4 regions of the Streptomyces sp. MMCC 100 genome follow, and region 4 is predicted to be linked to each of the others. Evidence: riboswitches for the same ligand, from Rfam matches in the RefSeq annotation. Region 4 holds a riboswitch; each other region holds the start of a gene.
The links. A riboswitch is a leader RNA that binds a small molecule or an ion and turns the genes downstream of it on or off. The one in region 4 is predicted to bind cyclic di-AMP.
Positions count from the first base shown of each region.

Region 1: it holds a riboswitch for cyclic di-AMP, as region 4 does, so the genes downstream of both, ABS735_RS33745 (transglycosylase SLT domain-containing protein) here and rpfA (resuscitation-promoting factor protein RpfA) in region 4, are expected to answer to the same signal.
Region 2: it holds a riboswitch for cyclic di-AMP, as region 4 does, so the genes downstream of both, ABS735_RS22270 (M23 family metallopeptidase) here and rpfA (resuscitation-promoting factor protein RpfA) in region 4, are expected to answer to the same signal.
Region 3: it holds a riboswitch for cyclic di-AMP, as region 4 does, so the genes downstream of both, ABS735_RS27720 (M23 family metallopeptidase) here and rpfA (resuscitation-promoting factor protein RpfA) in region 4, are expected to answer to the same signal.

Region 1 is NZ_JBGORK020000001.1:7,287,130-7,294,694, reverse strand. Features, by position in the region: gene ABS735_RS33770 (HEAT repeat domain-containing protein) at 1-52, opposite strand, end outside; partial or broken gene ABS735_RS33765 (GntR family transcriptional regulator) at 171-275, opposite strand; gene ABS735_RS33760 (M56 family metallopeptidase) at 499-1,437, opposite strand; gene fahA (fumarylacetoacetase) at 1,756-2,994, opposite strand; gene ABS735_RS33750 (HAD family hydrolase) at 3,532-4,341, shown strand; gene ABS735_RS33745 (transglycosylase SLT domain-containing protein) at 4,387-4,887, opposite strand; cyclic di-AMP (ydaO/yuaA leader) riboswitch at 4,892-5,059, opposite strand; gene ABS735_RS33740 (polyprenyl synthetase family protein) at 5,884-6,894, shown strand; gene ABS735_RS33735 (LolA family protein) at 7,169-7,565, shown strand, end outside.
Region 2 is NZ_JBGORK020000001.1:4,768,140-4,775,704, forward strand. Features, by position in the region: gene ABS735_RS22245 (AraC family transcriptional regulator) at 1-200, opposite strand, end outside; gene ABS735_RS22250 (SDR family NAD(P)-dependent oxidoreductase) at 274-1,290, shown strand; gene ABS735_RS22255 (MBL fold metallo-hydrolase) at 1,473-2,666, opposite strand; gene ABS735_RS22260 (TetR/AcrR family transcriptional regulator) at 2,817-3,437, shown strand; gene ABS735_RS22265 (SGNH/GDSL hydrolase family protein) at 3,472-4,257, opposite strand; gene ABS735_RS22270 (M23 family metallopeptidase) at 4,493-5,446, opposite strand; cyclic di-AMP (ydaO/yuaA leader) riboswitch at 5,449-5,608, opposite strand; gene ABS735_RS22275 (tyrosine-protein phosphatase) at 6,033-6,830, shown strand; gene ABS735_RS22280 (DUF6126 family protein) at 6,852-6,971, opposite strand; gene ABS735_RS22285 (helix-turn-helix domain-containing protein) at 6,968-7,565, opposite strand, start outside.
Region 3 is NZ_JBGORK020000001.1:5,990,415-5,997,979, reverse strand. Features, by position in the region: gene ABS735_RS27735 (DNA gyrase/topoisomerase IV subunit A) at 1-701, opposite strand, end outside; gene ABS735_RS27730 (M16 family metallopeptidase) at 1,038-2,420, shown strand; gene ABS735_RS27725 (M16 family metallopeptidase) at 2,417-3,805, shown strand; cyclic di-AMP (ydaO/yuaA leader) riboswitch at 3,997-4,161, shown strand; gene ABS735_RS27720 (M23 family metallopeptidase) at 4,174-4,938, shown strand; gene ABS735_RS27715 (GntR family transcriptional regulator) at 5,065-5,760, shown strand; gene ABS735_RS27710 (HPr family phosphocarrier protein) at 5,911-6,192, opposite strand; gene ABS735_RS27705 (bifunctional acetate--CoA ligase family protein/GNAT family N-acetyltransferase) at 6,395-7,565, shown strand, end outside.
Region 4 is NZ_JBGORK020000001.1:463,013-470,577, reverse strand. Features, by position in the region: gene divIC (cell division protein DivIC) at 1-210, opposite strand, end outside; gene eno (phosphopyruvate hydratase) at 323-1,603, opposite strand; gene rpfA (resuscitation-promoting factor protein RpfA) at 1,842-2,570, opposite strand; cyclic di-AMP (ydaO/yuaA leader) riboswitch at 2,574-2,740, opposite strand; gene ABS735_RS02315 (transglycosylase family protein) at 2,924-3,958, opposite strand; gene ABS735_RS02310 (transposase) at 4,083-5,696, opposite strand; gene ABS735_RS02305 (cytochrome P450 family protein) at 5,940-7,178, shown strand; gene ABS735_RS02300 (nucleoside triphosphate pyrophosphohydrolase) at 7,184-7,565, opposite strand, start outside.

The DNA of each region.
Region 1 (7,565 bases), 6.8 Mb from region 4:
GCGCGGTGACCGCCCGGGCCGCCGGCGGGGCAGGGCAGCCCGTGTCCGCCAGGGCCGCGAGGGCGGCGCCGCGGGACAGGACGTCGGGATCCTCCGTGAGCCGGTCGAGGGCACCGCCGGTGCGAGGCGCCGCCCGCAGCGTCCCCAGAGCCTTGGCGACCGCGACCCCGCAGTTGACGGGCCCGGTCGGCGCGCAGCCGTCGCCGCGTGCGGTGGGCGGTGACGGTGGTCGCGCCCTGGCCGGCGTGGTCTCGGAGGCGGTCGGTGGGCGGCATGGCTGGAACCATACCTATCCGGTGGACTTAGCGGTGTTGCTGGAATGTTGCGCCACCTCGGTCTCCGCCGGTTGCCGGGTGAGCTGGGGTTTCTCTCGAGGGCGGGGGAGATCTGCCACTGGGCGCTTCGTGCCGGCTTCGTGGGGGCGGCCCGGCGCTACGGGGGTGCCGCTGCGCCCTTCCCCGTGCCGCTCCGGCGCCACGACTGCCCGCAGCCCAGGGGTTACGCCAGTGCCGTCAGGCCCGGCGCGAAGGTGATCAGGAGGGGGATCAGCGGGACCAGGGCGGCCGTCGCCGTGGTCAGGGCGCGGTGGCGGCGAGGCATGCGGGGCTGCGGTTCCAGGAGGCGGTCGACCCGCTCGCCGAGGAGGCGGTGGCTGGAGGCGCAGGAGAGGACGCCGCGGTGCTGGTTCAGCTCGATCAGGGCCAGCGCGGTGGTCAGATGGCCGCAGCGGCGGGAGGCGGTGTCGTCGGCCGAGAGCTCGATCAGGCGGTGGGTCTGGTCGCAGAAGTGGGCGAAGAGCGGGACGCTCGGGAACCCGGTGGCCAGGGCGGTGGACAAGTGCAGCAGCCAGTCGTGGCGGGCCCGGGCGTGGCCGCGCTCGTGGGTGAGGACGGCGTCCAGCTGATGGTCGGTGAGCCGGTGCAGGGCACCGGTGGTGACGATCAGCTGGGGCGGGTTGCCGGGCATCCACCAGGCGTCCGGGTACTCGTCCTCCAGGACCAGCAGGGGGCCGCGGGCGGCGGGGAGCCCGGCGGGCAGGTCGGGGGCGCGTTCACGCAGGTGGGCGCGTGAGCGGGCGCGCCGGCGGCGGGCCTCGACGAGTTCGCGGGCGAGCATCGCGGTCGTCCAGGCGGCACCGCCCGCCAGCAGGAGGGTGAGGACGGCCGCCCAGGCCGGTCCGGCGGAGAGGTTGTACGCCGCGGTCACCGCGGGCGGCGCCGGAGCGAAGAGCTGGGCGCGGACGGTGCCGAAGACGGCGGCGGTGCCGAGGACGAGCGCGGTCAGACAGCACAGCAGTACGGTGGCGACCAGGCACTGCCACACCCACAGCGCGACCACGGGATCCCGCTCGGGCCACGCGGAACGGGTCAGCGCGCGAGGCACCGGCACCGCGGCGGTCACGGCGACGACGAACAGCAGGAGCAGGCAGACGGTCATGCCACTGGCTCCGGATCCTGGTCGAAGGATGGGCGGCTCTGGCTGTACAGGGGCTGTGCTGTGCTGAGTTGGGTGGTGCTGGGCCGGTGGTGCTGGGCCAGGGGCGAACACCGCCCGACGCCAGTATGACGGCGCCGGGCGGTGTGAGTCAGGTGTCGCGGGCACCGGATTCGAAACCTCGGCGCACGGATCTTGGACGTACGGGTCCTGGACGTACGGATCTTGGACGTACGGATCTTGGACTACAGATCCTGAACGTACGGATCTTCGACGTACAGATCCTGGGCCTACGGATCCCGCACCCCGTCAGTCGTACCGTCAGGCGTCCCGTCCGGCCCCCCGTCCAGCCACCCGACCGGTCACCTCGCCCAGACCCACCCGGACGCCGCCCGGTCCCGGGGCCCAGGCCGACAAGGTCACCACGTCCCCGTCCTCCAGGAACGTCCGCTTGCCGTCGGGGAGTTCCAGCGGGTCGCGGCCGTTCCAGGTCAGCTCCAGCAGCGACCCGCGCTCCCGCTCGGTGGGCCCGCTCACCGTGCCCGAGCCGTAGAGGTCGCCGGTGCGCAGCGAGGCGCCGTTGACCGTCATGTGGGCCAACTGCTGAGCGGCCGTCCAGTACATGGTGGAGAACGGCGGCTCGGAGACGACGTGGCCGTTGACGGCGACGGAGATCCGCAGGTCGTAGCCGCCGGGGCCGTCCTGGTCGTCGTTCGTGTCGTCCAGGTAGGGCAGCAGGTCGTGCGTGCGCTCGGGCGGCGCCACCCGTGCCTCCTCCAGGGCGTCCAGCGGGGTGATCCACGCGGATACCGACGTGGCGAAGGACTTGCCGAGGAACGGGCCGAGGGGGACGTACTCCCAGGCCTGGACGTCCCGCGCGGACCAGTCGTTGAGCAGGCAGAGCCCGAAGACGTGCTCGCGGAAGTCGCCGAGCGCCACCGGGCTGCCCAGTTCGGACGGCACGCCCACCACGAAGCCGACCTCGGCCTCGATGTCGAGGCGGACGGACGGGCCGAAGACGGGAGCGGCGTCGGTCGGGGCCTTGCGCTGCCCCGACGGGCGTACGACGTCCGTGCCGGAGACGACGACGGTGCCGGAGCGGCCGTGGTAGCCGATCGGAAGGTGCTTCCAGTTCGGGGTGAGGGAGTCGGCGGCGTCGGGGCGGAAGATCTGGCCGACGTTGCGGGCGTGGTTCTCGGAGGCGTAGAAGTCGACGTAGTCCGCGACCTCGAAGGGCAGGTGCAGGGTCACCGACGACAGCGGGTGGAAGAGGGGCTCGAGGATCTCGCGGTGGGACGGGACCGTCACCCACGCCGTCAGCGCGCGTCGCACGTCCGACCAGGCCGTGCGCCCGGCGGCCAGCAGCGGGTTGAGGGTGGGCCGCGCGAGCAGGGACGCGTACGGCGAGCCGAGCGCGTGGGCCGCCGCGCCCGCGTCGAGGACGTGGTCGCCGAGCCGGACGCCCACCGTCCGTTCCCGCGAGCCGGGGATCGAGAACACGCCGTACGGAAGGTTGTACGGGCCGAAGGGGTCGCCCTCGGGGACATCGAAGGGGGGCATCGGGTGCTGCCTCGCTTTCGTGCTCGCCATGTGCGCCGTGCGCGCCGTGTGTGCTGTGTGCTGCGTGTACCTGCGTGTCACGTGATCGGTGTGTGCCGCGTGACATGTGGTCGGGCCACACGTTACGGGTGACATGCCGGTCTTGGGCAGTGCGGCGGGAGGTGGCGCCGCCTGGCGAGGGAGGGCACGCGGGCAGGCCGGCAGGCGGTGGATATGGCGCTGCACGTCGATCGGACGTGGATGTGGCGCTCCGCGTCGATCGGATACGGCGGGCTGGCCACAGGTCGGACACGATCTCGGCGGAGTCACGGCCGGGGTTCGGGGCGAGGTCCTGGTCCTGGCGCAGGCAGCAGCGGGCCGTTTTGTCGTCAACCGGCGCGCAGGTCTTGAACCGGCTGTAGCCGATGGTGTGTCAGGTTTTGGACATGATCGGGCGTCCACGTGCATCCGCGTGCGGGTTCGAACGCACTCGCTACGTCCTCGTTCGGAAGCGGTCGCGGGTGAGTCGGACGGGTGCGGTGTCCGTATTCTCTGATCATGGACCGCACCGCGTATTCACTCGTCGCCACCGACCTGGACGGCACGCTGCTCCGCGGCGACGACACCGTCTCCGAACGGTCGCTGGCCGCGCTGGCGCGGGTCGCCGGGGCGGGTGCGCGGCACCTGGTGGTGACGGGGCGGCCGGCCCCCCGGGTGCGCTCCCTGCTCGACCGCCTCGGCTGCACGGGGCTCGCGGTGTGCGGGCAGGGCGCGCAGGTGTACGACGCCGGTGCGCACCGAATGCTGTGGTCGGTCACCCTGGACCGGGAGCTGGCCGAGACCGCGCTCGGCAAGATCGAGGCCGAGGTGGGCCAGGTGTACGCCGCCGTCGACCAGGACGGCGTCGACGGCCTGACGCTCATCGAGCCGGGCTACCTGATGCCCCACCCCACCCTGCCCGCGGTGCCCGTCGAGCGGCGCGAGGAACTGTGGAGCACGCCGATCAGCAAGGTGCTGCTGCGCCATCCCGAGCTGACCGACGACGAGTTGGCGGCGACGGCGCGTGCGGTGGTCGGTTCCCTGGCGACGGTCACCATGTCGGGCCCCGGCACGGTGGAGCTCCAGCCGTGCGGCATCACCAAGGCGACCGGCCTGGCGCTGGCCGCCGAGCACCTGGGCCTTCAGCGGCGACGGACGATCGCCTTCGGGGACATGCCCAACGACATCCCCATGTTCCAGTGGGCGGCCCACGGCGTCGCCATGGCCGGCGCCCACCCCGAACTCAAGGCGGTGGCCGACGAGGTCACCACGACGAACGAGGACGACGGCGTGGCCGTCGTCCTCGAGCGGATCTTCGGTACCTCTTAGTGCGCTACTGCGGTACCTCTCGGTGCGTCACCGCGGCGGTACGGCTCAGTACGCGCTGAAGACGTTGTCCATCGAGCCGTAGCGGTCGGCCGCGTAGTTGCAGGCGGCGGTGATGTTGGCGACCGGGTCGTACGGGTCCCAGGAGGTGCCCTCCACGTGGTACGCCTGGAAGGTCGGGTCGATCACCTGGAGCAGACCCTTGGACGGGGTGCCGTTGATGGCGTTGATGTCCCAGTTGTTGATGGCGAGCGGGTTGCCGGAGGACTCCCGCATGATGTTGCGGTGGATGCCCTCGTAGGTCCCGGGGATGCCGTGCTGCGCCATGATGTCGAGCGACTCGCGGATCCAGCCGTCGAGGTTGTCCGGGTACGTCGTCGCCGCCGTGGTGGCGGTCGTGGCGGTAGTGGCGGCGGCCGGGGTGGCCGCGGAGGCGGTGGTGGCGCCGATGAGCGGCAGCGCGAGCACCGCGGCACCGGTGCCGGCCACGGCGAGCTTGCGGGCGAGGCGGCCGGTGAAGGCGTGACGGTTCTGACCGTTGGCAGACATGCTGTGTCCCTCTCCTTACGCCTGCGAGGTGAGCTGTCGGGTTCGGGCGGGGAGGTGCCCGGCCGCGCCCTGACGGGTACGGCTTCACCCCGAGCCGCTCCGGTGGTGACCGGTGCGGCGACTTACCTGGGTCCCCCGCTCCTGCCGGCGAGTTTGTTGGCGGATGACTGTGCGTCCGGGCGGTGGCAGGATTCGGCGTCCGCCCGACAGGCCGGGAACGTATGCGAGAGCACATGTCCGGAACAAGTGCAGGAATCACCCAACGTGCCTGTTGACCTTGTTCTGAGGCGTTTGAGGCTCTTGATCCTTTGCGGTTGCCAAGCCCCAACTGGCTTGCGGGGCAAAGGGAGGGCACAGGTTGCGGCGAGGTTGCCTGCGGGCGGTTCGGCGTGAGCCAACTCACTGGCGCCAATAAGCGCGGCAAAACGGGCATTAGCCTCAATCGGTTGTCAACCGGCCACGGTTGAGGACGGCTTCGGGTGTCGGGCGAGGAGGAGGGGGAAGCGGGGTGGTGGGCAGGGCGGAAAGGGGGGGCGTGTCGTGCCTGCCGGACGGACGCATGCCGACGGGTGCGGGTGCGGGTGCGGGTGCGGGTGCCGGCGTGGGTACGAGCGTGGACGCGGACGTGGGCACGAGCGTGGACGCGTGCGTGGGTACGAGCGTGGACGCGGACGCGAGCGCGGCCCGGGTGTGCGTGTCGATTGGGTGACGTTCTCGCGGTGCGGGCCGTTGGGAGGAGTGATGGGATCTTGAATGGCGGCTTCCGGCCCGCTCGCCCTCCTGGGGTCCGGCTCGTCCCCTCTGGCGATATCAGTCAAAATCTGCTCATATCACCTGATCAAAAACATACCGTTCATGATCTGATACCGACCGGCCTGTAACGGTGGGCGCTCGCGGTGATCGAAACGTGACCGGATACGCTGACTTGAGTGGTGGCAGCGACCTATCGACAAACCAGGTAATCGCCAGTAGACACCAGCAGACAGGAGACCCCTCGTGACCGTCGTCGGGCCGTTCGGGCTGAGCGTGCGGGACCAGGCTCTGGAAGCCGATGTCCAGGCCGGATTGGTTGCTGTCGAGGAAGGGTTGCTTGAGGCAACCAAAAGCGAGGTGCCGTTCATCACGGAGGCCGCCCAGCACCTGGTGCGGGCCGGCGGGAAACGGTTCCGGCCGCTGCTGGTGATGCTCTCGGCCCAGTTCGGCGACCGCTACGCCCCGGGCATCGTGCCCTCGGCCGTGGTTGTGGAGCTGACCCACCTCGCCACGCTGTACCACGACGACGTGATGGACGAGGCCGCCGTGCGGCGCGGGGTGCCCAGCGCGAACACCCGCTGGGGCAACTCGGTCGCGGTCCTCACCGGCGACTTCCTGTTCGCCCGCGCCTCGCAGATCCTCGCCGACCTCGGACCCGAGGCGGTCCGCGTCCAGGCCCTCGCGTTCGAGCGGCTGGTCACCGGTCAGATCCTGGAGACGGCAGGACCGCAGGACGGCCGCGACCCGGTCGACCACTACCTGGACGTGCTGGGCGGCAAGACGGGCTCGCTGGTGGCGGTCTCCTGCCGGTTCGGCGCGATGATGTCCGGCGCCGACGAGACGGTGGTGGACGTGCTGACCCAGTACGGCGAGCGGCTCGGCGTCGCCTTCCAGCTCGCGGACGACGTCCTGGACATCGCCTCCGACTCCGACGAGTCCGGCAAGACGCCAGGCACGGACCTGCGCGAGGGCATCCCCACCCTGCCGGTACTGCGGCTGCGCGAGCGGGCGGCCCGGCTGGGGCTCGCCGAGGACATCGCCCTGTGCGAGCTGCTCGGCTCCGACCTGAGCGACGACGCGCGGCACGCCGAGGCGCTGCGCCTGCTGCGCGCCCACCCCGCGCTGGAGCAGGCGCGCCGGGACACCGTCCGGTACGCCGAGGAGGCCCGGGCCGCGCTGGCCCCGCTGCGGGAGTGCGACGCGAAGGCGGCGCTGGTGGAGCTGTGCGACGCGGTGGTGCACCGGGCCGGGTGACCGCCCCGGCGCCCGTCTGTCACGTGCTGTCCGCCGTCCGCCGTCCGCCGTACACCGGACCCTACGGGTAGGGGGAGCCGCCGCCCCTCCGTGTCATCCCGCAGGAGTAGGCGGAGTTGAGCCCGCGGTCTGACGCTTGTGCTCCGGTGATTTGGTCAGATGGACACCACGGAAAAACACCAATCCTCACCGATTCGGGTGAGAATGGCGGCTCACGGGTGAACAAGTGCGAGGTCGCGAGACAGCCGCCGCCGACGACGGAGGTAGGGCACACATGGCACCGATCGATTCCGACGACAACACGACCGCCGGGGAGGGCGAGGAGCTGCGGGCCGGACGGCGCAAGGCCGCGCGGTACGTCGTCCCGGTCGCGGTGATGGGAGTGGCGGCCGCGACGATCGGGCTCGTCCCCGCGCTCGCCGACTCCGGGGACCCCGACCTGCCGAAGGTCACCGCGGAGCAGCTCATCGAGAAGATCGCCAAGTCGGACGTCGAGCAGCTGTCCGGCACGGTGCGCATCAGCACCGACCTGGGCCTGCCGGACCTCGGCGGACTGGAGAGCGGCCTGATGTCCGGAATGTCCGGAGGTCCGGGCTCCGGCGGGGACGACGAGGGCTCCGCCGCCGACCCGTCGGCCAAGCTCACCGAGCTGGTGTCCGGTAGCCATACGC
Region 2 (7,565 bases), 4.3 Mb from region 4:
ACGTCGCCCGGCTCGAGCTCGACGGACGAGTCGATGCCGTCCGTGGTCAGCCGTGCACGACCACTCACCATTGCGAAGAACTTCAACGGGGTCCCGAGCGCCCCGCGCGAGACCCACGGGCCACGTGCCGCGAACCCGCCGGAGAGCACACCACGGACCTCGATGAGGTCGAACACCTCGGAGAGCTGATCCTTGTCCACCTCCGTACTGTCGCGAAAGAAATGCGGATCCACAAGCATTCAGAATCCACGCGCCGCGGCACAGGCTGGAGGTATGACACCAAGCACCACGCACGATCAGCGCCCCGTCGGATCCGGCTTCACTCCCGCGTCGACGGTCGACGACGTCATGGAGGGCATCGACCTCACCGGCAAGAACGTGATCATCACCGGCGGCCACTCCGGGCTCGGACTGGTGGCCACACGCGCGCTGGCCAAGGCCGGCGCCACGGTCACCGTCGGCTCCCGCAACACCGACCGTGCCGAGAAGGCGGTCGCCGCAATCGCGGACGTCGAGGTCCGTCAGCTGGACTTGCTGGAACCGGCTTCGATCGACGCCTTCGTCGCCCGCTACCTCGACTCCGGCCGGCCGCTCCACATCCTGATCAACAACGCGGGCTTCCCGGGCTCGGGCGGGATCGTGCGCGACGCTCGCGGCTACGAGGCGCAGTTCGCGGCCAACCACCTCGGCCACTTTCAGCTGACGCTGGGCCTGTACCCCGCACTGCGTGCAGCCGGCGGCGCCCGGGTCGTCAACACCACGTCGGGCGCCCAGCGGATGTCCGACATTCTGTGGGACGACCCGCATTTCACCACCGGGCGGTACGACCCCAGCCTCGCCTATCCTCAGTCGAAGACCGCCAATGTGCTGTTCACGGTCGAGCTGGACCGCCGCTGGGCCGCCGACGGAATCCGTGCCTATGCCCCGCACCCGGGCATCGTGCCCGCCACTGCCTTCAACAGGTCGGTGGGCGAGGAGGCACAGCGGGCCATGGGCCTCATCGACGAATCCGGTGAGCCGGTCATCGACCCGGACCGTGGAAAGAAGACGCCGGAGCAGGGCGCCGCGACCATCGTGTTCGCGGCCACCAGCCCCTTGCTCGCCGACATCGGTGGCGTCTACCTCAACAACAGCGACATCTCACCGCTGGACGAGGACCCGAGGCCCATCGATCTCACCGATCCCGACACCGAGGTCCCGGCCGATGTCGTACCGCACTCCATTGACCCCCGGTCCGCCCAGCGGTTGTGGGAGCTGAGCGAGCGGCTGGTCAGGAGGCCTTCGGCCTGACTCGCCGGACCAAGGCGGCGTCGGCCTTCGACGACGCCGCCGTCGGGCGAGACTGCCCGGGACCGGGCATATGATCCGCCGGCCCAGGCGCCCCGTCCAAGGCCGGACAGTGCCGTCACGCGCTTCAGCCGGAAGACGCTCCGGTATCCGGACCATATTCCCCGGCTCGTCCCCGACCGGCCTCACCGCTCACCCGCGAGGTCGAGATCCCCCTTGCTCGTCCCGGCCACGCCCTCGGTGATCCGGGGACGGCGCCACGGGTGCGCGATCGGCCCGGACACCGCCCGCCACCACGGCTCCACCGGCAGCTCCCCCGCCGGCTCGAACGGCTCCCCCGGCCGCGGGAACGCCACCGCCTGGCCGGCCTCCTCGGCCACGTCGTTCGTCCACTCCGCCGGCTCCGCCCACGCGTGCGGCGCCAGGTTGAAGGTCCCCCAGTGGATCGGCAGCAGGGCACCGTGGGGCCCGCCGCCCTGGAGGTCGAGGTGGGCACGGACGCCCTCCTCGGGGGTCATGTGGATGTCCGGCCAGAACTCGGCGTACGCCCCGAGCTGGATCATCGTGGCGTCGAACGGGCCGTGCGCGGCGCCGATCTCCCGGAAGCCGTCGAAGTAGCCGGTGTCCCCGCTGTGGTAGACGCGGTGCTCCTCCCCGGCGACGACCCAGGATGCCCAGAGGGTGTGCTGGGTGTTGCGCAGCCCGCGCCCGCAGAAGTGCCGGGCCGGGGTGGCGGTGAGGGTGAGGCCGCCGACGCGGGTCGACTCGTGCCAGTCCAGCTCGCGCAGCCGGTCGGCGGAGACACCCCAGTGTTCGAGGTGGGCGCCGACGCCCAGCGGCACGGCGAACACGGTGTCCGTGCCGGCCAGCGCCTTGATGGTCGGCATGTCCAGGTGGTCGTAGTGGTCGTGGGAGACGACGACGGCGTCGACGGGGCCGAGTGCGGCCAGGGGCAGCGGGACCGGGTGCAGTCGCTTGGGGCCGGCGAAGGGGAACGGGGAGCAGCGCTCGCCCCACACGGGGTCGAAGAGCACGCGCTGCCCGTCGATCTCGGCGAGCACGCTGGAGTGGCCCAGCCAGGTCAGCCGGAGTCCGGTGGCGGGCGGCCGGACGAGGTCGGCGAGGGTGGTGGCGTGCACCGGGACCGGGTCCTTCGGGGCCCGCTGGAGCCGCGCCTCCTTGTTGAAGTAGATCTTGGCGAATTCGGCGGCCGAGCCGGAGGGCCGGGTCCGGGCGGTGCCCCCGGGGTTCTGGAAGACTCCGTCGCGGAAGTTGGGCGATCTGCGGATGCGCGCCATGCGCTCGCCGCCCGGGTCCGCGCCGAAGGCCGCGGGCCGCGGCACGCTGAACCCGGGACTCGGGAAACGGAAAGCGGCCACGGTACCTCCAGGTGGAGTGGTTCAGGCTCTCATCATGTTCGTCTCGTCCTACGTCACCTCGAACGACGGATGTCATATCCGTGTTCCCCGGGCCCGCCGCGAACGGAGCGGGCTCCACCGCGTGTCCGGGGGCTGTATAGGGTGACGTGCGTGGGGAGAGTCCGGTTGAGCGTTGCGGAGCGGCGCGAGGAATTGCTGCGCGCGGCCATCGAGCAGATATCGGCGCGGGGCGTGGCGGCGTTGCGGATCGCCGACGTGGCCGCCGCGCTCGGTGTCAGCAACGCCCTGGTGCTCTATCACTTCTCCACGAAGGAGCGGCTGGTCGCCGCCGCGTTCACCCACGCCGCCGAGGCCGACCTCGCCCATCTGCACGGGCTGCTCGCCCGTCGTACGTCGGCGCTGCGCCGCCTGCGGGCGGCCGTGCGGTGGTACGCGCCGACCGGTCAGGCCAAGGGCTGGCGGCTGTGGATCGAGGGCTGGGCGGCGGCGCCGCGCGAACCGGCGCTGCGGGAGGTCACGCGCGAGCTGGACCGCCAGTGGAAGACGGCGATCGCCGAGGTCATCGCCGAGGGCGCGGCCGCCGGTGAGTTCTCCTGCCCCGAGCCGGACGCCGCCGCCCTGCGTCTCACCGCGCTGTTGGACGGGCTGGCGGTACAGCTCACGTCGTACGCGGGCACGGTGTCGCGGGCCCGGGCGCAGGAGTGGGTGGACGAGGCACTGGCCCGGGAACTGGGCCTGGAGCGAGCGGCCTTGACAGCCACGCGACGCTAGGGGCGTCGCGCGGACGCGGGCCGCCCGCCCCGCCTCAGGCCACCGCGGCGATCCGCGTCTTGATGTCGTCCGGCGACAGGGTGCCCTTGGCCGTCACGTGGTCGCCCGAGGACTCGCCGCGCAGCCGGCGTCCGATCCACGGGACCAGGTACTCGCGCGCCCAGTGCACGTCGTCGCGCCGCACGTCCAGCGTGCCGCGGGGCGGCAGGGGCGGCCAGGGCTGGTCCGGGTCGGCCGGGACACGCAGGCCGAGGGCCTGTCCGGCGCGCAGTGCCACGCGGGTGTGGCCCTCCGGCGACAGGTGCAGCCGGTCGGCGTCCCACGCCCTGCGGTCCTGGACGCTGCGGAGCGACCACAGGTCGAGCACCGGGCAGCCGTAGCGGTCGGCGACGGCACGGACGTGTCCGTTGTACGTGGCGATCTTGCCGCGCAGATGCTTGAGGACGGGCACCCCACGGGTGTCGAACCCGGTGGTCACCAGGACGGTGCCGGCCGCGGCGGTCAGCGCGGCCACCGCCAGTTCGAACCGCTCGGCGACCTCGTCGGGGTCGGTGCCGGGCCGGATGATGTCGTTGCCGCCCGCCGCGAACGAGACCAGGTCCGGCGCGAGGGCGACGACCCGCGGGATCTGTTCCGACACGATCTGGTCGAGGAGCCTGCCGCGCACGGCGAGGTTCGTGTACGTGAAGTCGCCCTCGGGGCGCCGGTCCGCGAGCAGTACGGCGAGCCGGTCGGCCCAGCCGACGAACGCCCCGTCGGGGCCGGGGTCGCCGACGCCCTCGGTGAAGCTGTCCCCCACCGCCACGTACGACCCGATCACTGCTCTGCTGTCACTCTTCGAATCGTCTGCCACGTCGGCCCATGATTCACCTTGGAATGTGACCTACGCGACCGTAGGAAGGGATTGACGGGCGGTGAGAAAGGCCACGCCTAAAGTGTTCGTCAATTCCGGAATACGCCGAGGTCCGGCCGCACCGAGGGGCGGGTACGCCGAAGGCCGGACCCGGGGATCGGGGTCCGGCCTTCGGGGCGCGGAGGCTGCGCGGAACCGGTCGTCAGACGGAGACGCCGTGCGAGCGCAGGAACGCGAGCGGGTCGATGTCCGAGCCGTAGTCCGGCGTGGTGCGGATCTCGAAGTGCAGGTGCGGGCCGGTCACGTTGCCGGTGGCGCCCGAAAGGCCGACCTGCTGACCCGCCGTCACCGACTGACCGGCGGAGACGGAGAGCGAGGAGAGGTGGGCGTACTGGGCGTAGTGGCCGTCGGCGAGCTTGATGACGACCTGGTTGCCGTACGCGCCGCCCCAGCCGGCCGAGACGACGGTGCCCGCGCCGACGGCCTTCAGCGAGGTGCCGGTCGGGACGACGAAGTCGGTGCCGGTGTGGTAGCCGCTGGACCACATGCTGCCGGACTGGTGGTACGGGGTACCGACGGTGCCGCCCGCGACGGGGGAGGTGTAACCGCTGGTGGTGCCCGCGGACTGGGTGTCGGTGTTCGAGGACTCCGAAGAGCCGGAAGCGTCCGAGGAGGAGGTCTTCGCGGCGTCCGCCGACTTCTGGGCCGGCTTCTCGGCGGCGGGCTTCTCGGCGGGCTTCTGCGACTGCGCGGCGGACGGCGCCGACGACTTGGCGGCCTGAGTGCCGATCGAGAGCTCGAGGCCGGGGTGGATCAGCGACGGGTCGGAACCGACGGCCTCGCGGTTGTCCGCGTAGAGCTTCTTCCAGCCGCCGTCGACGTTCTGCTCGTCGGCGATCTTCGAAAGGTAGTCACCGCTCTTCACGGTGTACGTCCGGGAGTCCGAGTTCTTCTCGGCGCTGCTCGCGGCGGCCTTCTTGGCCGACGTCGGAATGGACTGCACGGCCTGCTCGGAAACGGAGTGCGCGGGGGCGGCGTTGGCGGAGGCGGCGCCCATCAGCGGGAGTGCGAGCGCGGCGCCACCGGTTCCGGCGACGGCGATGGTGCGGGTCAGGCGCATGGCCCTGGTACGGCGGTGCTTACCCTTCGCGGGCATGGCGAATTCCTCTCCGGCGCCTGCGAGGTGAGCTGTCGGGTGCGGGCTGGAGATGCCCGGCCGCGCCGAGACGCGGCTTTACCCCAAGCCGTTCCGGGAACCGGAACAGGCAGTTCTACCTGTGGGTCCCCCGCTCCTGCCGTGTACGGGTGGTGGATGAGTGCGGGCTCCGGTCGGCGGCAGGATTAGGCGTCCGTCCGGATCGGTGGTGAACGTAAGGGACCAAGACGCACACGGACAAGCGAGGGGTTCCCGCGGCAGGCGTTTCGATTGATCCTTTATGGGAAAACCGGTAACCCTGCGTCGATTTCCGTCGCACCGTTTTCCGTGAATGCCCTTGAGAACCAGCTGAATTACGTGAACATGACGGGCAACGCTCGGTCACGGATATGACGCTGCTCACGCACCCCTTGCCCACCCTCCGCCATTTCAGGGCTAGTTACCACTAAGGCGCCAATTCGGACAGAAGACCTTTACCGGTCCACAATGCCCCTCTCGGAACGGCTTTCACCCACCGGTCATGCCGTATCGTCGAGTGGTGCCCGCCGGCGAGCAGCGGCGGCGGGGCGGAGTGGGAGGAGCCCCCGTGACGCAGCAGGTCCCGTCGACCGAACCCGAGCTGACCGGTGTGCGCAACTTCCGGGACGTGGGCGGACTGCCGACCGTGGACGGTCGGCGGGTGCGACAGGGGGTGCTGTTCCGCAGCGGCCACCTGGCGCACGCCACCGGGGAGGACGCCGCGTTCCTGGCCTCACTGGGCCTGCACACGATCTTCGACTTCCGCAACGCGGCCGACCAGAAGCTCGACGGCCCGGACGTCGAGCTGCCGGGCGTGCGCAACGTGAACCTGCCGCTGAGCGATCCGGCCGACGGCGCCGAGTTCTGGAAGATGGTCCGTGACGGAGACCTCGACCAGCTGCGCGAGATCCTCGCCGACGGCAAGGCCGCCAACCGGATGATCGACTCCTACCGCATGATCGTCACCGAGCGCACGGCGGAGCACTCCCGGATCCTGCACGCGCTCGCCGAGGACAGCGTCCCCGCGCTGATGCACTGTGCGGCCGGCAAGGACCGCGCGGGTCTGTCGATCGCCGTCACCCTGCTCGCTCTGGGCGTCGAGCGCGAGGCCGTCGTCGAGGACTACCTGAAGTCGAACGCCGCGCACCGGCGCTACAAGGTGCGCCGCAGCGGCTCCGCGGCCTCGGCCTACTCCCCCGAGGTCATGGAGCTGCTCAGCCCCCTGTTCGACGCGCGCGCCGAGTACCTGGCGGCGGCCTTCGGGACGATCGAGGAGACGTGGGGCGGCGTCGACGCCTACCTGGAGAAGGGGCTGCGGCTCGCTCCCGAGACCCGGGAGCGGCTGCGCGAGCGGATGGTGGACTGAGCCGCCCGCTCGCGGACGGCACTACTTGGCGCCCACCTCGAACAGCAGGTAGAGGAAGCCGCCGAAGACGTGACCCAGGGCGATGTAGATGACCAGTCGCACCCACAGGGCGCGCGGGAACTTGTCCTCGATGGCACTCATGGCGTCTCTCCAGGGGTCGGCCCGAGGCACAGCGCGGCCGTCGGGCTCTGCAGCAGGGTGTGGACGAAGAGCAGCTCAGTCCCGTCGGGGTCCTGTGCCGCGATCCGGTGCGGGGTCATGGAGTCGAAGTGGGCACTGTCCCCCGCGGTGAGCCGGTGCTCGGTGTCCCCGAGGCGCAGCCGCAGCCGGCCCCTGAGGACGTGCAGCCACTCCTCTCCGGGGTGCACCCGCACGACGTCGCCCTGGGAGCCGTACGGTACCTGGACGCGCAGGGCCTGCATGCCGCGGCCCGGCGCGCCCGCCTGCCAGTACGTCCAGCCGCCCGCGGTGGTGGGTTCCATGTCGGCACCACGCACGACGGCGTCCCGGTCGGCGGCCGTCTCACCGAGCAGCTCGGCGACGGTCGTACCGTAGATACGGGCGAGGGCCAGCAGCATCGGGAGTGAGGGCTGGCGCTGCCCGGTCTCCAGGCGGGAGAGGTGGGCGGGCGACAGCCCTGCGGCACGGGCCGCGGCCTCGAGGGTGAGGGCGGCCCGCCGCCGCAGCTCACGCAGCTGGGGCGCGACGGCGGCGACCGTCCCCTCGGCGGGGCCG
Region 3 (7,565 bases), 5.5 Mb from region 4:
CGGCCGCCGGTGGGCAGGTCGGGGCCCGGAACGTGCTTCATCAGCGCGTCCAGATCGGCGTTCGGATACCGGATCAGGTGCCGGGCCGCCGCGATCACCTCGCGCAGGTTGTGCGGCGGCATGTTGGTGGCCATGCCGACCGCGATGCCCGAGGCGCCGTTGACCAGCAGGTTCGGGAAGGCGGCGGGCAGCGCCACCGGCTCCTGCTCCTGGCCGTCGTAGTTGGGCGCGAAGTCGACGGTGTCCTCGTCGATGGACTCCGTCATCAGGCCGGCGGCCTCGGCCATCTTGCACTCGGTGTACCGCATGGCGGCCGGCGGGTCGTCATTGCCCAGCGAGCCGAAGTTGCCGTGGCCGTCCACCAGGGGCACGCGCATCGAGAACGACTGGGCCATGCGCACCAGGGCGTCGTAGATCGACGCGTCGCCGTGCGGGTGCAGCTTGCCCATGACCTCGCCGACGACACGGGCGCACTTCACGTAGCTGCGCTCGGGCCGCAGGCCCATCTCGTTCATCTGGTACACGATGCGGCGGTGCACCGGCTTGAGGCCGTCGCGGGCGTCCGGCAGCGCACGGGAGTAGATGACCGAGTACGCGTACTCGAGGAAGGAGCCCTGCATCTCGTCGACGACGTCGATGTCGAGGATCTTCTCCTCGTACGAGTCGTCGGGCGGCGGGGTCTTCGTACTACGGCGGGCCATCGCTGCCGGCTCCTTGCTGAAGCGTGAACGGTGATCTGACGCCGTCCATTGTGGACTGCGGCACTGACAGCGACCGACCAGGACCCGTCACGGGCTGCCCGGCCCGGCGCTGCCCGCAGAGTACGCCCTCGTCCCGGGCCGCCGTCCCCGGCGGCCCGCCGACCGCGTTCTCGCTCTCGGCGTACGAGGGCCGGGAACTCCACCGGTGGCCCGCACGCTTGCATACAGTGGCAGGATCGGTGGAATTCCGCAGTTCCGCCCAATGATTCACCACGTGGTTCACCAAGTGCCTCACCCGGTGATTCCACCAAGGATTCCGCGATCGAAGGGACGTACATGCCCATGGGTCACACGGCCACAGCCCAGGCAGGCTCCGGCGGCCTGACAGCGACCGAGCACCGTCTGGCCAACGGCCTGCGCGTGGTGCTCTCCGAGGACCACCTGACCCCGGTCGCGGCGGTGTGCCTCTGGTACGACGTCGGCTCGCGCCACGAGGTCAAGGGGCGCACCGGCCTGGCTCACCTTTTCGAGCACCTCATGTTCCAGGGCTCCGCCCAGGTCAAGGGCAACGGCCACTTCGAGCTGGTACAGGGCGCCGGCGGCTCGCTCAACGGCACCACCAGCTTCGAGCGGACCAACTACTTCGAGACCATGCCCGCCCACCAGCTGGAGCTCGCCCTCTGGCTGGAGGCCGACCGCATGGGCTCCCTGCTGGCCGCCCTGGACGAGGAGTCCATGGAGAACCAGCGGGACGTCGTCAAGAACGAACGCCGCCAGCGCTACGACAACGTCCCCTACGGCACGGCCTTCGAGAAGCTGACCGCCCTCGCCTACCCGGAGGGCCACCCCTACCACCACACGCCGATCGGCTCGATGGCCGACCTGGACGCGGCGACGCTGGAGGACGCGCGCGCGTTCTTCCGCACCTACTACGCGCCGAACAACGCGGTGCTGTCGGTCGTCGGCGACATCGATCCCGAGCAGACGCTCGCCTGGATCGAGAAGTACTTCGGCTCCATCGCCTCGCACGACGGCAAGCAGCCTCCCCGGGACGGTTCGCTGCCCGACGTCATGGGCGGGCAGCTGCGCGAGATCCTCGAGGAGGAGGTCCCGGCCCGCGCCCTCATGGCGGCCTACCGCCTGCCGGAGGACGGCACGCGCGCGTGCGACGCGGCCGACCTGGCCCTGACCGTCCTGGGCGGCGGCGAGTCGTCCCGCCTCTACAACCGGCTCGTCCGCCGCGACCGCACGGCCGTCGCCGCCGGGTTCGGCCTGCTGCGGCTCGCCGGGGCGCCCTCCCTGGGGTGGCTGGACGTGAAGACGTCCGGCGACGTCGAGGTGCCGGTCATCGAGTCCGCCGTCGACGAGGAACTGGCCCGGTTCGCAGAGGAGGGCCCCACGGCCGAGGAGATGGAGCGCGCCCAGGCCCAGCTCGAGCGCGAGTGGCTGGACCGTCTGGGCACGGTCGCGGGCCGCGCCGACGAACTGTGCCGGTACGCCGTGCTGTTCGGCGACCCGCAGCTCGCCCTGACCGCCGTGCAGCGGGTGCTCGAGGTGACCGCGGAGGAGGTCCAGGAGGTCGCCAAGGCCCGCCTGCGCCCCGACAACCGCGCGGTGCTCGTCTACGAGCCCACCGCCCCCGCCGACGAGAACGACGCCGACACGAACGACGCCGACACGAACGACGCCACCGACGAGAACGAGGAGGCGGCCAAGTGACCGAGCTCGCCACCATGGAATTCCACGCGCAGCCGCAGGCCGGCGAGCCCAAGCCGTGGGCGTTCCCCGCCCCGGAGCGCGGCAGCCTCGGCAACGGCCTCACCGTGCTGCGCTGCCACCGCCCCGGCCAGCAGGTCGTCGCCGTCGAGGTCCTCCTCGACGCCCCCCTGGACGCCGAGCCGACCGGTCTCGACGGCGTCGCCACCATCATGGCGCGCGCCTTCTCCGAGGGCACCGACAAGCACTCCGCCGAGGATTTCGCCGCCGAGCTGGAGCGCTGCGGCGCCACGCTGGACGCGCACGCCGACCACCCCGGCGTCCGGCTGAGCCTCGAGGTGCCCGCCTCGCGCCTGGCCAAGGCCCTCGGTCTGGTCGCCGACGCGCTCAGGGCGCCCGCCTTCGCGGACAGCGAGGTCGAACGGCTGGTGCGCAACCGGCTCGACGAGATCCCGCACGAGCTGGCCAACCCCTCCCGCCGGGCCGCCAAGGAACTCTCCAAGGAGCTGTTCCCGGCCGACTCGCGCATGTCGCGCCCGCGCCAGGGCTCCGAGGAGACCGTCGCGAGCATCGACTCCGCGGCCGTACGCGCCTTCTACGAGCGGCACGTCCGTCCCGCCACGGCCACCGCCGTGGTCGTCGGCGACCTCACCGGCGTCGACCTCGACGCGCTGCTCGGCGACACCCTGGGCGCGTGGACCGGCTCGCCCGCCGAGCCGCGCCCCGTACCCCCGGTGACCGCCGACGACCGGGGCCGGGTCGTCATCGTCGACCGTCCCGGCGCCGTCCAGACGCAGCTGCTGATCGGCCGCACCGGCGCCGACCGGCACGACCGCGTGTGGCCCGCGCAGGTGCTCGGCACCTACTGCCTCGGCGGCACCCTCACCTCGCGCCTGGACCGCGTCCTGCGCGAGGAGAAGGGCTACACCTACGGCGTACGGGCGTTCGGGCAGGTCCTGCGTTCCGCGCCGGACGGAACGGGCGCCGCGATGCTCGCCATCAGCGGCTCCGTCGACACCCCGAACACCGGTCCCGCCCTCGAGGACCTGTGGACGGTGCTGCGCAAGCTCGCCGCGGAGGGGCTCACCGACGCCGAGCGTGACGTGGCCGTGCAGAATCTGGTGGGCGTGGCGCCGCTCAAGTACGAGACGGCGGCGGCCGTGGCGAGCACCCTGGCCGACCAGGTCGAGCAGCACCTGTCCGACGACTTCCAGGCGACGCTCTACCGCCAACTCGCGGCCACGGGCACCGTGGAGGCCACGGCGGCGGTCGTGAACGCCTTCCCGGTGGACCGCCTCGTGACGGTCCTCGTCGGCGACGCGGCGCAGATCAAGGAGCCCGTCGAGGCCCTCGGCATCGGTGAAGTCACCGTGGTGGCGGCCGAGTAGCGGCACGCGCGCGCGAAGGCCCTGGTGACCGGAGTGTCACCAGGGCCGCCGTATGTCCGGATTGGGGGAGTGACTGCCCGTCTGCCCTGTGGCGTGCGCTACAAAAACCCTGTTGCGTTTGAGGATTGAAGACAGCCCCGTTTAGCGTCTTCCGGGCTGTTCGTCAGGCAGTGCGCCGCACCCGCGGCACCGGACAGTCATCGCCGAGTCCCCGTACGGCGCGAGCCAGGGGAGCCGGGGACCCATCGCAGTCCCTGGGGTGAATCGGACGCCCGCGCATACCGCGAGGGGGCCCGTAGGAGACCTTCCACCTCCGAACCCGTCAGCTAACCCGGTAGGCGAGAGGGAAGGAAAGGACAAGCCTCTACATGGCGTTCACGCGCGCCACCGGTAAGCACCGCCGTACCGGCCGGGTGCACCGCACCACCGCCCGCGCGGCGGGAGTCGCGGCCCTCGCCACCACCGGCGTCGTCGGCACCCTCGCGGCTCCGGCGCTCGCCGCCGAGCCCCAGGTGGAGCAGAGCGGGCTCACTCCGGTCGTCACCATCGGCGACTCCATAGCCGACGAGATCGACGCCCAGGCCGTCGCCCAGAAGCAGGCGGCCGTGGACGCCGCCGCCCGTGAGGCGGCCCGGGAAGCGGCCCGTGAGCGGGCGGCCGAGGCGGCCAAGGAAGCACGCGAGGCCAAGGAGCGCGCCGCGCGGGAGGCGGAGCGCAAGCGCCTCAACACCTTCGTCGCGCCGATCACCGCCTCCTACGTCTCCACCGCGTACCAGGCCGGCAGCTCCCTGTGGTCCTCCGGCAGCCACACCGGCATCGACTTCCACGCCTCCAGCGGCACGACCGTGCACGCGGTCGGCGTCGGCACCGTCGTGGAGGCCGGCTGGGGAGGGGCGTACGGCAACCAGGTCGTGATCAAGATGCACGACGGCACGTACACGCAGTACGGGCACCTGTCGTCCATCGGCGTCTCCGTCGGCCAGTCGGTCGAGCCCGGCCAGCAGATCGGCCTCTCCGGCGCCACCGGCAACGTCACCGGACCGCACCTGCACTTCGAGGCCCGTACGAGCCCCGAGTACGGCTCCGACATGGACCCCGTCGCCTACCTCCGCTCCCACGGCGTGAACGTCTGACGGCGGTATTCGAAAGCCCCGGCTTCCCGAGCCGGGGCTTTTCGCATTTAATATCGCTTGATTGGCCCGAGGTCGCTCAACACGCGTCAACCGTCGACGTTTCGCGGGGTCAAGGGGAGGTCGGTCATGCGTATTCCGGCGCATTCGGTGTGCACGGCGATCCGGGACGACATCGTCGCCGGCATCCACGGCCGCGGGAGCCGGCTCACCGAGGAAATCCTCGCCCGCCGCTACGGCGTTTCCCGCGTCCCCGTCCGCGAGGCCCTGCGCACGCTGGAGGCCGAGGGCTTCGTGGTGACCCGGCGGCACGCGGGCGCGTGCGTCGCGGAACCCACGGAGCAGGAGGCCGCCGACCTGCTCGAGACCCGCACGCTCCTGGAGCCGCTCGGCGCCTCCCGGGCCGCCCGGCGGCGCACCGAGGCCCACCTCAAGGTGTTGCGCGGCCTGGTCAGGCTGGGACAGGAACGGGCCAGGCGGGGCAGCGGCGAGGACCTGCGCTCGCTGGGCGGCTGGTTCCACGAGACCCTCGCCCGGGCGGCCGACAGCCCCTCCCTGACCGCCCTGCTGACCCAGCTCCGCCACAAGATCGCCTGGATGTACGTCGTGGAGGCCCCGGCCGGGCCGGTGGAGTACTGGGCGGAGCACGGCGCGATCACCGACGCGGTGGCCCGGGGCGACGGCGACCGTGCGCGGGCGCTCATGGCCCTGCACATCGAGCGGTCGGTCTCCGCGCACCGGCTGCGATTCGCCTCCGGCGACGGGCGGACGGAGCGCGTGAGGAGTGCGCAACATTCCGTAAACACGGCGAGTGGGCGACAGTAACACGGGCGCCGTATACAAAGGGCAGGGAATTCCTGCCGGTGTTTTCTGCTGCCCGTAAACAGGATGAATGGACGGGTGGGCCGAAAGAGAAAAGGCGAAAGGCCCGTCCGGTGGTTCCGGCGGGCCTTTCGATGCTGCTGTCCGTCGGGCTCAGACGGTCTCGGGAAGCTCCTCGAGCCCCTCGGCGACCAGCTTCGCCAGCCGGTCCAGGGCGGCCTCCGCGCCCTCGGCGTCGGAGGCGAGGACGATCTCCTCGCCGCCCTGGGCGCCGAGGCCGAGGACGGCCAGCATGGAGGCCGCGTTGACGGGGGAACCGTCGGCCTTGGCGATCGTCACCGGGACGCCTGTGGCCGTGGCGGCTCGGACGAAGATGGAGGCGGGGCGGGCGTGGAGACCCTCGGCCCAGCCGACGTTGACGCGGCGCTCAGCCATGTGATGCTGCCCTTCAGGTGTTCAGAGGGGTTGAAGTTGTCTAGACCAGTCTTGTCTAGACCAGTTTCCCACATCGTGAAGCAGGCCGGGACGACCGCGTACGCCGTCCCGCGTGGTCGTCGGACCGCGGCCTCGGTCCGAGCTTGTGTCCTCCACAGACTGCCCCGCGCCGTTGTCGTACGCGAGCCGTACTCTGGGGCCCATGCAGACCTCGTCGGACCGGCACGAGTACCCCGCCCACTGGGAAGCCGACGTGGTGCTGCGCGACGGCGGCACCGCGCGCGTCCGCCCCATCACCGTTGATGACGCCGAGCGCCTGGTCAGCTTCTACGAGCAGGTCTCCGACGAGTCGAAGTACTACCGCTTCTTCGCGCCATACCCTCGCCTGTCCGCCAAGGACGTCCACCGCTTCACGCACCACGACTTTGTGGACCGGGTGGGACTCGCGGCCACCGTCGGCGGCGAGTTCATCGCCACCGTACGCTACGACCGGATCGGCGCCGGCGGAACACCCGCCACGGCACCGGCCGACGAGGCCGAGGTCGCCTTCCTCGTCCAGGACGCCCACCAGGGACGCGGCGTCGCCTCCGCGCTCCTGGAGCACATCGCCGCCGTCGCCCGCGAGCGCGGCATCCGCCGCTTCGCCGCCGAGGTGCTGCCCGCCAACAACAAGATGATCAAAGTCTTCATGGACGCCGGGTACACCCAGAAGCGGAGCTTCGAGGACGGCGTGGTCCGCCTGGAGTTCGACCTCGAACCCACCGACCGCTCGCTCGCCGTGCAGTACGCGCGCGAGCACCGCGCGGAGGCGCGTTCCGTCCAGCGGCTGCTGCAGCCCGGTTCGGTCGCGGTCGTCGGCACCGGCCGCACCCCCGGCGGCGTCGGCCGCAGCATCCTCGGCAACATCCGGGACGCGGGCTACACGGGCCGCCTGTACGCCGTGAACAGGGCCTTCCCCGAGGAGCAGAAGGAACTCGACGGGGTCCCGGCATGCCGCTCCGTGCGCGACATCGACGGACCCGTCGACCTCGCCGTCGTCACCGTGCCCGCCGCGCACGTCCCCGACGTCGTCACCGAGTGCGGCGAGCACGGCGTGCAGGGACTCGTGGTGATCTCCGCCGGATACGCCGACAGCGGCCCCGAGGGGCGCGAACGCCAGCGCGCCCTCGTGCGCCAGGCGCGCTCGTACGGCATGCGGATCATCGGGCCCAACGCCTTCGGGATCATCAACACCTCCCCGGGCGTGCGGCTCAACGCCTCCCTCGCCCCCGAGATGCCGCGCACCGGCCGGATCGGTCTGTTCGCCCAGTCCGGCGCCATCGGCATCGCCCTGCTCTCCCGGCTGCACCGGCGCGGCGGCGGAGTCACCGGCC
Region 4 (7,565 bases):
GGCGCGCTGGGCGACGTACTGCCGAATCGGATAGGCGAGGGCCACGACGAGCGAGCAGAGCACCATCGCGAGCAGCGCGGCCCGGCCGGTCAGCCGGGAACGCCGCGCCTGGCGCTTCGTCTGCGAGCGGTAGACCCGGGCCGCGGTCTGCTCCCCGATGATCCGGATCCTGGTCGCGGTGGAGAAACGGTCCCGGTCCTTCACCGCCATGTCGCCCCGCCTCAGCCTTCGTGCGTCGTCCGTCATACGTGCGTACGTCCCCGCACACGGTACGGGACCGAGTACGGGGACGTACGTACGACGCTGCCTCCTACGGGGCGGGTCAGCCCTTGAAGCGGGGGAAGGCGCTGCGGCCGGCGTACACCGCGGCGTCGTCGAGGATCTCCTCGATGCGCAACAGCTGGTTGTACTTGGCGACGCGCTCGGAGCGGGCCGGGGCGCCGGTCTTGATCTGGCCGCAGTTGGTGGCGACGGCCAGGTCGGCGATGGTGACGTCCTCGGTCTCGCCGGAGCGGTGGGACATCATGCACTTGAAGCCGTTGCGCTGGGCCAGCTCCACGGCGTCCAGGGTCTCGGTCAGCGAACCGATCTGGTTGACCTTGACCAGCAGGGCGTTGGCCGAGTTCTCCTCGATGCCGCGGGCCAGGCGCTCCGGGTTGGTGACGAACAGGTCGTCACCGACGAGCTGGACCTTGTCGCCGAGCCCCGCGGTGATGGTCTTCCAACCGTCCCAGTCGTCCTCGAACAGCGGGTCCTCGATGGAGACCAGCGGGTACGCCTCGACCAGCTCGGCGTAGTACTCGGTCATCTCGGCGGCGGTGCGCTCCTTGCCCTCGAAGGTGTAGGAGCCGTCCTTGTAGAACTCGGACGCCGCGACGTCGAGCGCGAGGGCGATCTGTTCGCCCGGGGTGTAGCCGGCCTCGTTGATCGCCTCGAGGATGAGGTCGAGGGCCTCGCGGTTGGAGCCGAGGTTCGGGGCGAAGCCGCCCTCGTCGCCGAGGCCGGTGGCCAGGCCCTTCTTCTTCAGGACCTTCTTGAGGGTGTGGTACACCTCGGCGCCCCAGCGCAGGGCCTCGGAGAAGGACTCCGCGCCGATCGGGGCGATCATGAACTCCTGGATGTCCACGTTGGAGTCGGCGTGCGAGCCGCCGTTCAGGATGTTCATCATCGGCACCGGCAGCAGGTGCGCGTTCGGGCCGCCCAGGTAGCGGAAGAGCGGCAGGTCGCTGGCCTCGGAGGCGGCGTGGGCGACGGCGAGGGAGACGCCGAGGATGGCGTTGGCGCCGAGCGAGCCCTTGTTGTCGGTGGCGTCCAGGTCGAACATGGCCTGGTCGATCAGGCGCTGCTCGGTGGCGTCGTAGCCGACGAGCTCCGGGCCGATCTGCTCGATGACGGCCAGCACGGCCTTCTCGACACCCTTGCCGAGGTAACGGCTCGGGTCGCCGTCACGAAGTTCGATGGCCTCGAAGGCACCGGTGGAGGCGCCGGACGGAACGGCGGCACGACCCGTGCTGCCGTCGTCGAGGCCGACCTCGACCTCGACCGTGGGGTTGCCTCGGGAGTCCAGGATTTCCCGGGCTACGACGACGTCGATGGACGGCACGAGCATCTCCTTCTTCAATGTGACGCTTCGGTGTGACGCGCGGGTCCCGCAGGACCGCGGCGGCTCTGCGGGACCGAGCCTAACCGGCTCCAGCCGATCGGCCAGCCGATCGCCCACCCGCTGGACAGAACCGAGAGTAAATTGTTTCCGAACGGAACAAAGGCGGAATGTGAAAATCCCGCCCCGGTGCGTACGGGGGAACACGCACCGGGGCGGGAGTCGCGGGAGCCGCCGCCGCTTACTTGAGGTGCAGCTGCTGGCCCGGGTAGATCAGGTCGGCGTCGTCGACGATGTCGTCGTTCAGCTTGAACAGCTTCGCCCAGCCGCCCTTGACGTCGTGCCCCTCGGCGATCGAGCTGAGGGTGTCGCCCTTGACGACCTTGTACTCGCCGTCGCCCTTCTCGACCTTCTTGCCGGTCGGGGTGGTGACGGTCTTCTTCGCGGGCTTCTCGGTCTTCTGCTCCGCGGCCGGACGCTCGGAGGAGCGGGAGGCCTTCTGCTCGGTGGAGCGCTCGGCGGTGGAGCCGCTGCTCTGGCTCTGCGAGCTCTCGGAGCTGCCGGAGCCGCTGTCCTGGGAGCCGCCACCGGTGTACGCGGCGCCCGACAGGCCGGTGCCGCAGACCGGCCAGGCACCCTTGCCCTGGCCCGCGAGCACCTTCTCGGCGATCTGGATCTGCTGGGACTTGCTCGCCTGGTCGGCGGTGGAGGCGTACTGCGTACCGCCGTAGGCCGCCCAGGTGGAGGCGGAGAACTGCAGACCGCCGTAGTAACCGTTGCCGGTGTTGATGGACCAGTTGCCGCCGGACTCGCACTGGGCGACGGCGTCCCACTCGGACGCGGTGGCGGCGGAGGCGTTGCCGGCCGCCATCAGCGGGGCGGCGACGGCGGCACCGGTGACGCCGGCGACGGCGATGACACGGGTGGCCTTGGACGGACGACGGTGCTTGCCCTTGCCGGAAAACAGCATGGTTGATCCCCTCACCGACGCCTGCGAGGTGAGCTGTCGGGTTCGGGCCGGTTGAGTTGCCCGGCCGGGTTCCTCACGGAACTCGGCTTCACCCCTAGCCGCTCCGGCTCAACTGCCCGGTGCGGCGCCTACCTTGGGTCCCCCGCTCCTGCCTGCGGCGCTTGACGCGACGACTGTTCCCGTACGGCCGCTGGCAGGATTCGGCGTTGCGGCTGTCGGGGCCCGCGATGGCGAGCGGTCATGACCGTAGACACGCGCTCCGCGGATTTTCAAAGACGATCACGGCTTCTGAGACCTATCTCTCACGAGATCCAAAAGGGACATACGGTCTCTAACCGTGACGTGAACTCCCCCTACTTTTCGACCGATTCGCCCGTGACCGTGAGCGTCTGACCGGGCAGGATGTGGTCCGGGTCGGCGCCGACGACCGTCTCGTTGTCGGCGTAGAGAGCGCGCCACCCGCCGTCGACGTCAAGGGAGTCGGCGATGGCCCAGAGGTTGTCGCCGGAGCGGACCGTGTACGAGCCGTCCTCGACCTCTCGCGGCTCACCGTCCCGCGAGGCGTGGCGCCCCGTCGCCTCGTCCGCGCGGCCCTTCTCGACCGCACCCTCGTCCGCACTGTCGCCACGGTGCCGGCCGGAGCCGGACGAGCCCTCGGCGCCCTGCTGTTCGGCACTGCCGCCGGGGGTGGATTCGGTGGATGTGTCCGACTTGGTGGAGGAGTCCGTATCGCCGGACGACGCCTCGGAGGGGGTCCCGGACGGCGAAGAAGAGGGCGAAGGGGACGAAGAGGGCGCTCCGGACGCCGACTCGGGAGTCCCGTTCGCGTCGGTCGAGTCGGTCGTACCGGACGACTGGGAGGACTGGGACGACTCAGGCGACTGTGACGACTCGGATGTTCCGGTGGTCGCGGGTGATTCGGACGACTCGGAGCCGTCGGTCTTCCCCGACGTGTCCGAACCCTCCGACGCACCGTCACCGGTCGCCCCCGAGCCGCCGCTCGTGACCCCCGAGTCGTTGCCCAGGCCGGCGAGCAGGCCGCAGGTCGGCCAGGCGGCGATGCCCTGGTCGGCGTGTATCTTCTCGGCGATTCTTATCTGCTGGGAGCGACTGGCCTGGTCGGCGCTGGGGGCGTAGTCCAGGCCGCCGTACTGCTCCCAGGCCTCCTGGGACAGCTGCAGGCCGCCGTAGTACCCGTTGCCGCTGTTCTGGCTCCAGGCGCCGCCGGTCTCGCACTCGGCGACGCGGTCCCAGTTCGCTCCGTCGGCCGCGTGGGCGCCGGTGGCGCCGAGCAGCGGGATCGCGATGGCGGAGCCGGTCACTCCGGCTGCGACGACCAGAGCGGGAGCCTGGCGGGGGCGGCGGTGACGACCGTTCCCGGAGAGCATGCGACGACCTTTCACAAGACGACGGGGACCACGCGGCGGATGACGCTCGACACCACGTTGATCCGTGAACGTATAGGGAGATCATCGCTTGTCACAAGTTCATGCCGCGCAGATCACGTGAAGATCACAGAGTTGAGTGCGTGTCACGTTTGAACGACTCGGACGCGATGGTCCCCGTGACTTCGAGCGGCGGCGCTTGCGGCTCACACCGGACTGGCGTGGCCTCCCCGCGCCGGTTCAGCTCTTCCATGAGTACGGACCAGAAGCCCTTCCTGAACCAGGTGTTCTGCCGTTCCTTGGCGAGCTGCCACGGGCCGTAACCCTCAGGTAGCTCGTCCCAGAGACAGCCTGCACGCAGCCGGTGCAGAGCCCCGTTCAGCTGCGTCCGGATGTCCACGGCTCCGCGGGCGAACTGGCGGCGCGCGAAGTAGGCAGCCATGAGTTCCTCGACCACCGACCATTCCGATTCCGTCACCGCGGCAGGAACCGGCGTGCCGGTCCGCTCGTGCCACTCCGTCACCTTGCACTTGACCCCGGAACGCTTCCGCACTTCTCCGAGCGGCTCCACCTTGATGTCCAGGAGGCCGATCACCGTTGTCATCTCGGCCAGTTCGACGTGGGCCGCTCCCCTGACCGCCTGAGCCAGGCACATGATGGTTCGAGTGGTCGTTGCTGCGGCCTCCTGCCCCAGGAGCACCTGCCGCCCGGCGTCAAGCAGCGCCCTGGCGCTGTGCACGTCCTGAGCGAGCTGCCGTAAAGCCGCATTCCTCACCGCGCGGTCAGGACCTGAAGTGACCAGATTCGTGGTGGCGTGAGCCAGGGTTGCCTCCTTCTCCTGCAGCGCGGCCGTGAAGCGAGCCACGCGCTCACGCTGCCTGCCGATGTCACCGGGGTAGGGATTCAGCCTGTCCTGAGCTGCGGCCAGTACCCGCGGTTCGGTCAACAGTGCCTCGATCACCCTCCACACGGCCTCCTCGACGGCGTCGGAAGTCAGATACGGATCGGAGCAGTTCGTCTCTCGCCCTTTGCCGTTGTTGGCTCCACCGCATCGGTAGTAGCGGGTGGCGTTGGACTTGTTGAATGAGCCAACGTATCGGTGGCCACATTTGCCGACGATCCGGCCTGTCAACGGGTAAGCGTCAGCCTCCGCGTGCGAGGAGTGGCCACCTTCGCGCAAGGCACGCACCAACTCGTCCGCTCGCTCCTCGCTGATGAGGCGGGGAACTGTGAGTACCACACTCTCTCCGTGTACCGGGACACCGTTCTCATCCAGCCTGGTTCTGTTCCTCCCGTAGCCCGCTGGGTTACGGAAGATCACCTCTCCCTCCAGAAGAGAGGTGCACCGAAGACGCCGGTGGAGGTTGGAAGCGGTCCAGGGCCGACCACTGCGGGTGAGCTGCCCCAGGGAGTTCAGTCGCCGGGCCGCCTCGGAGACATTGTGCGACTCGTCCACAATGAGGCTCACCGCCCTACGGACTACGCGTGCTTCCCCCTCGTCGACAACGAGCGTGGATCGGTGCCCGCCGGCTTTGTCGATGGCGTACCCCCACGGCGGCGGGCCGCCCACCCATCCGCCGTCGAGAGCCTTGCGCTGGCGTCCGCCCTGGGTGCGCTCGCAGAGGAGGGTGCGCTCGGCTTCGGCTCTCAGGACGCAGCCCTGCAACTGCTGACGGCCTGACTCCGTGGCGGTGTCGATGTCCTCAGTGGCTGACACGAAGCTGACCCCAAGGTCCTCCAGGGCCCGTTGGCCGCGGGCGCGGTCATGGCGATAGCTTTGAACACGTCAGCCCCTTCACGGCTGGCAAGGCCCCGGAGTTCTGGACAGCTCTGGGGCCACCTGCGTTTACCGGGAAACTAACGCCTAGTGCAGATGGCATGCAGACAAACGGAAAAACATCCTCCTATCGTGCATGTCCTGATGTATCGGTTCTTCCCTGTCGCCACGGGCACTGGAACCGTCCGGTCCCGTTACGGTCGTACCGTGAATGTCCCGAGCGCCGCCCCCGAACTCTTCACCTGGGAGTTCGCCACCGACCCGTACCCGGCCTATGCCTGGTTGCGTCAGCACTCGCCTGTCCACTGGACAAAATTGCCAAGCGGAGTCGAGGCATGGCTGGTGACCCGCTACAGCGACGCGCGTGAGGCTCTCGCCGACGGTCGGCTTTCCAAGAACCCCGAGCATCACGCCGAAGACGCCGGCGGGAAGAGCAAGACCGGTATTCCTGGTGAGCGCAGCGCCAATCTCATGACCCATCTGCTCAACATCGACCCGCCTGACCACACGCGTCTGCGCCGCCTTGTCTCCAAGGCATTCACCCCACGGCGCATCGCGGAATTCGCTCCCCGGGTACAGCAGTTGACGGACGACCTCATCGACGGCTTCGCCTCCCGGGGCGAGGCAGATCTCATCCACGACTTCGCCTTCCCCCTCCCCATCTACGCGATCTGCGATCTGCTGGGCGTTCCTCGGGAGGATCAGAAGGACCTGCGCGACTGGGCAGGCATGATGATCCGCCATGGCGGAGGGCAGCGTGGTGGCGTGGCCCGTTCCGTCAAGAGGATTCGCGCCTACCTCGCCGAATTGATCCACCGGAAGCGTGACGACCTCGGCGAGGATCTGATCTCAGGTCTGATCCGAGCCTCCGACCACGGCGAACACCTCACTGAGAACGAGGCCGCCGCGATGTGCTTCGTGCTTCTGTTCGCGGGTTTCGAGACCACTATCAACCTCATCGGCAATGGCGTGTACACGCTAATGCGACACCCTCGAGAACGGGCTCGACTGCAGGAATCCATCCAACGGGGCGATTCGGCGTTGCTGGACAGCGGCGTCGAAGAACTGCTCCGCTACGACGGACCCGTGGAACTGGCCACCTGGCGCTTCGCCACGGAGCCACTCGTCGTCGGGCAACAACGCATCGCCAAGGGGGACCCCGTACTCGTCGTGCTCGCTGCCGCGAACCGTGACCCGGCGCGCTTCGCCGGACCGGACACCCTCGACCTGAACCGTCGTGACAATCAGCACCTGGGATACGGGCACGGCATTCACTACTGTCTTGGCGCGCCTCTCGCCCGCCTGGAAGGCCGCACGGCTCTGGAGACCCTGCTACGGCGCCTTCCCGATCTCCAGCTGGCGGCCGATCCTGATGACCTGCGCTGGCGAGGCGGGCTCATCATGCGAGGGCTCCGTGACCTCCCGGTGCGGTTCACCGCTGTCTGACCGGCTCAAGCCCCGGTGGCCTCGACCGCCCTGATCGCGTCCCGGTAGGCGCGTGCCGCCGCTCTCAGGGCTGCCTCGGGGTCGGTGCCCTCGGCCTCGGCGCGGGCGGCGAGGGCGAGCAGTTCGTAGCCGATGCCCTCGCCGGAGGGCAGCGGGACGGGCAGGCCCGCGGTGCGGACGCGGGAGGCGAGCTTGGCGGCGAGGGCGAGGCCGGGCTGGCCGAGGGGGACGCCCTCGGTGACCGAGGTGCGCTGCTTCTCGGCGGCCTTGGTGCGCAGCCAGTGTTCCCGGACCTCCTCGGGTGTGGAAGCCGTCTCGTCGCCGAAGACGTGCGGGTGGCGGTGGATGAGCTTGTCGACGATGGTGCCGGCCACGTCGTCGACGGAG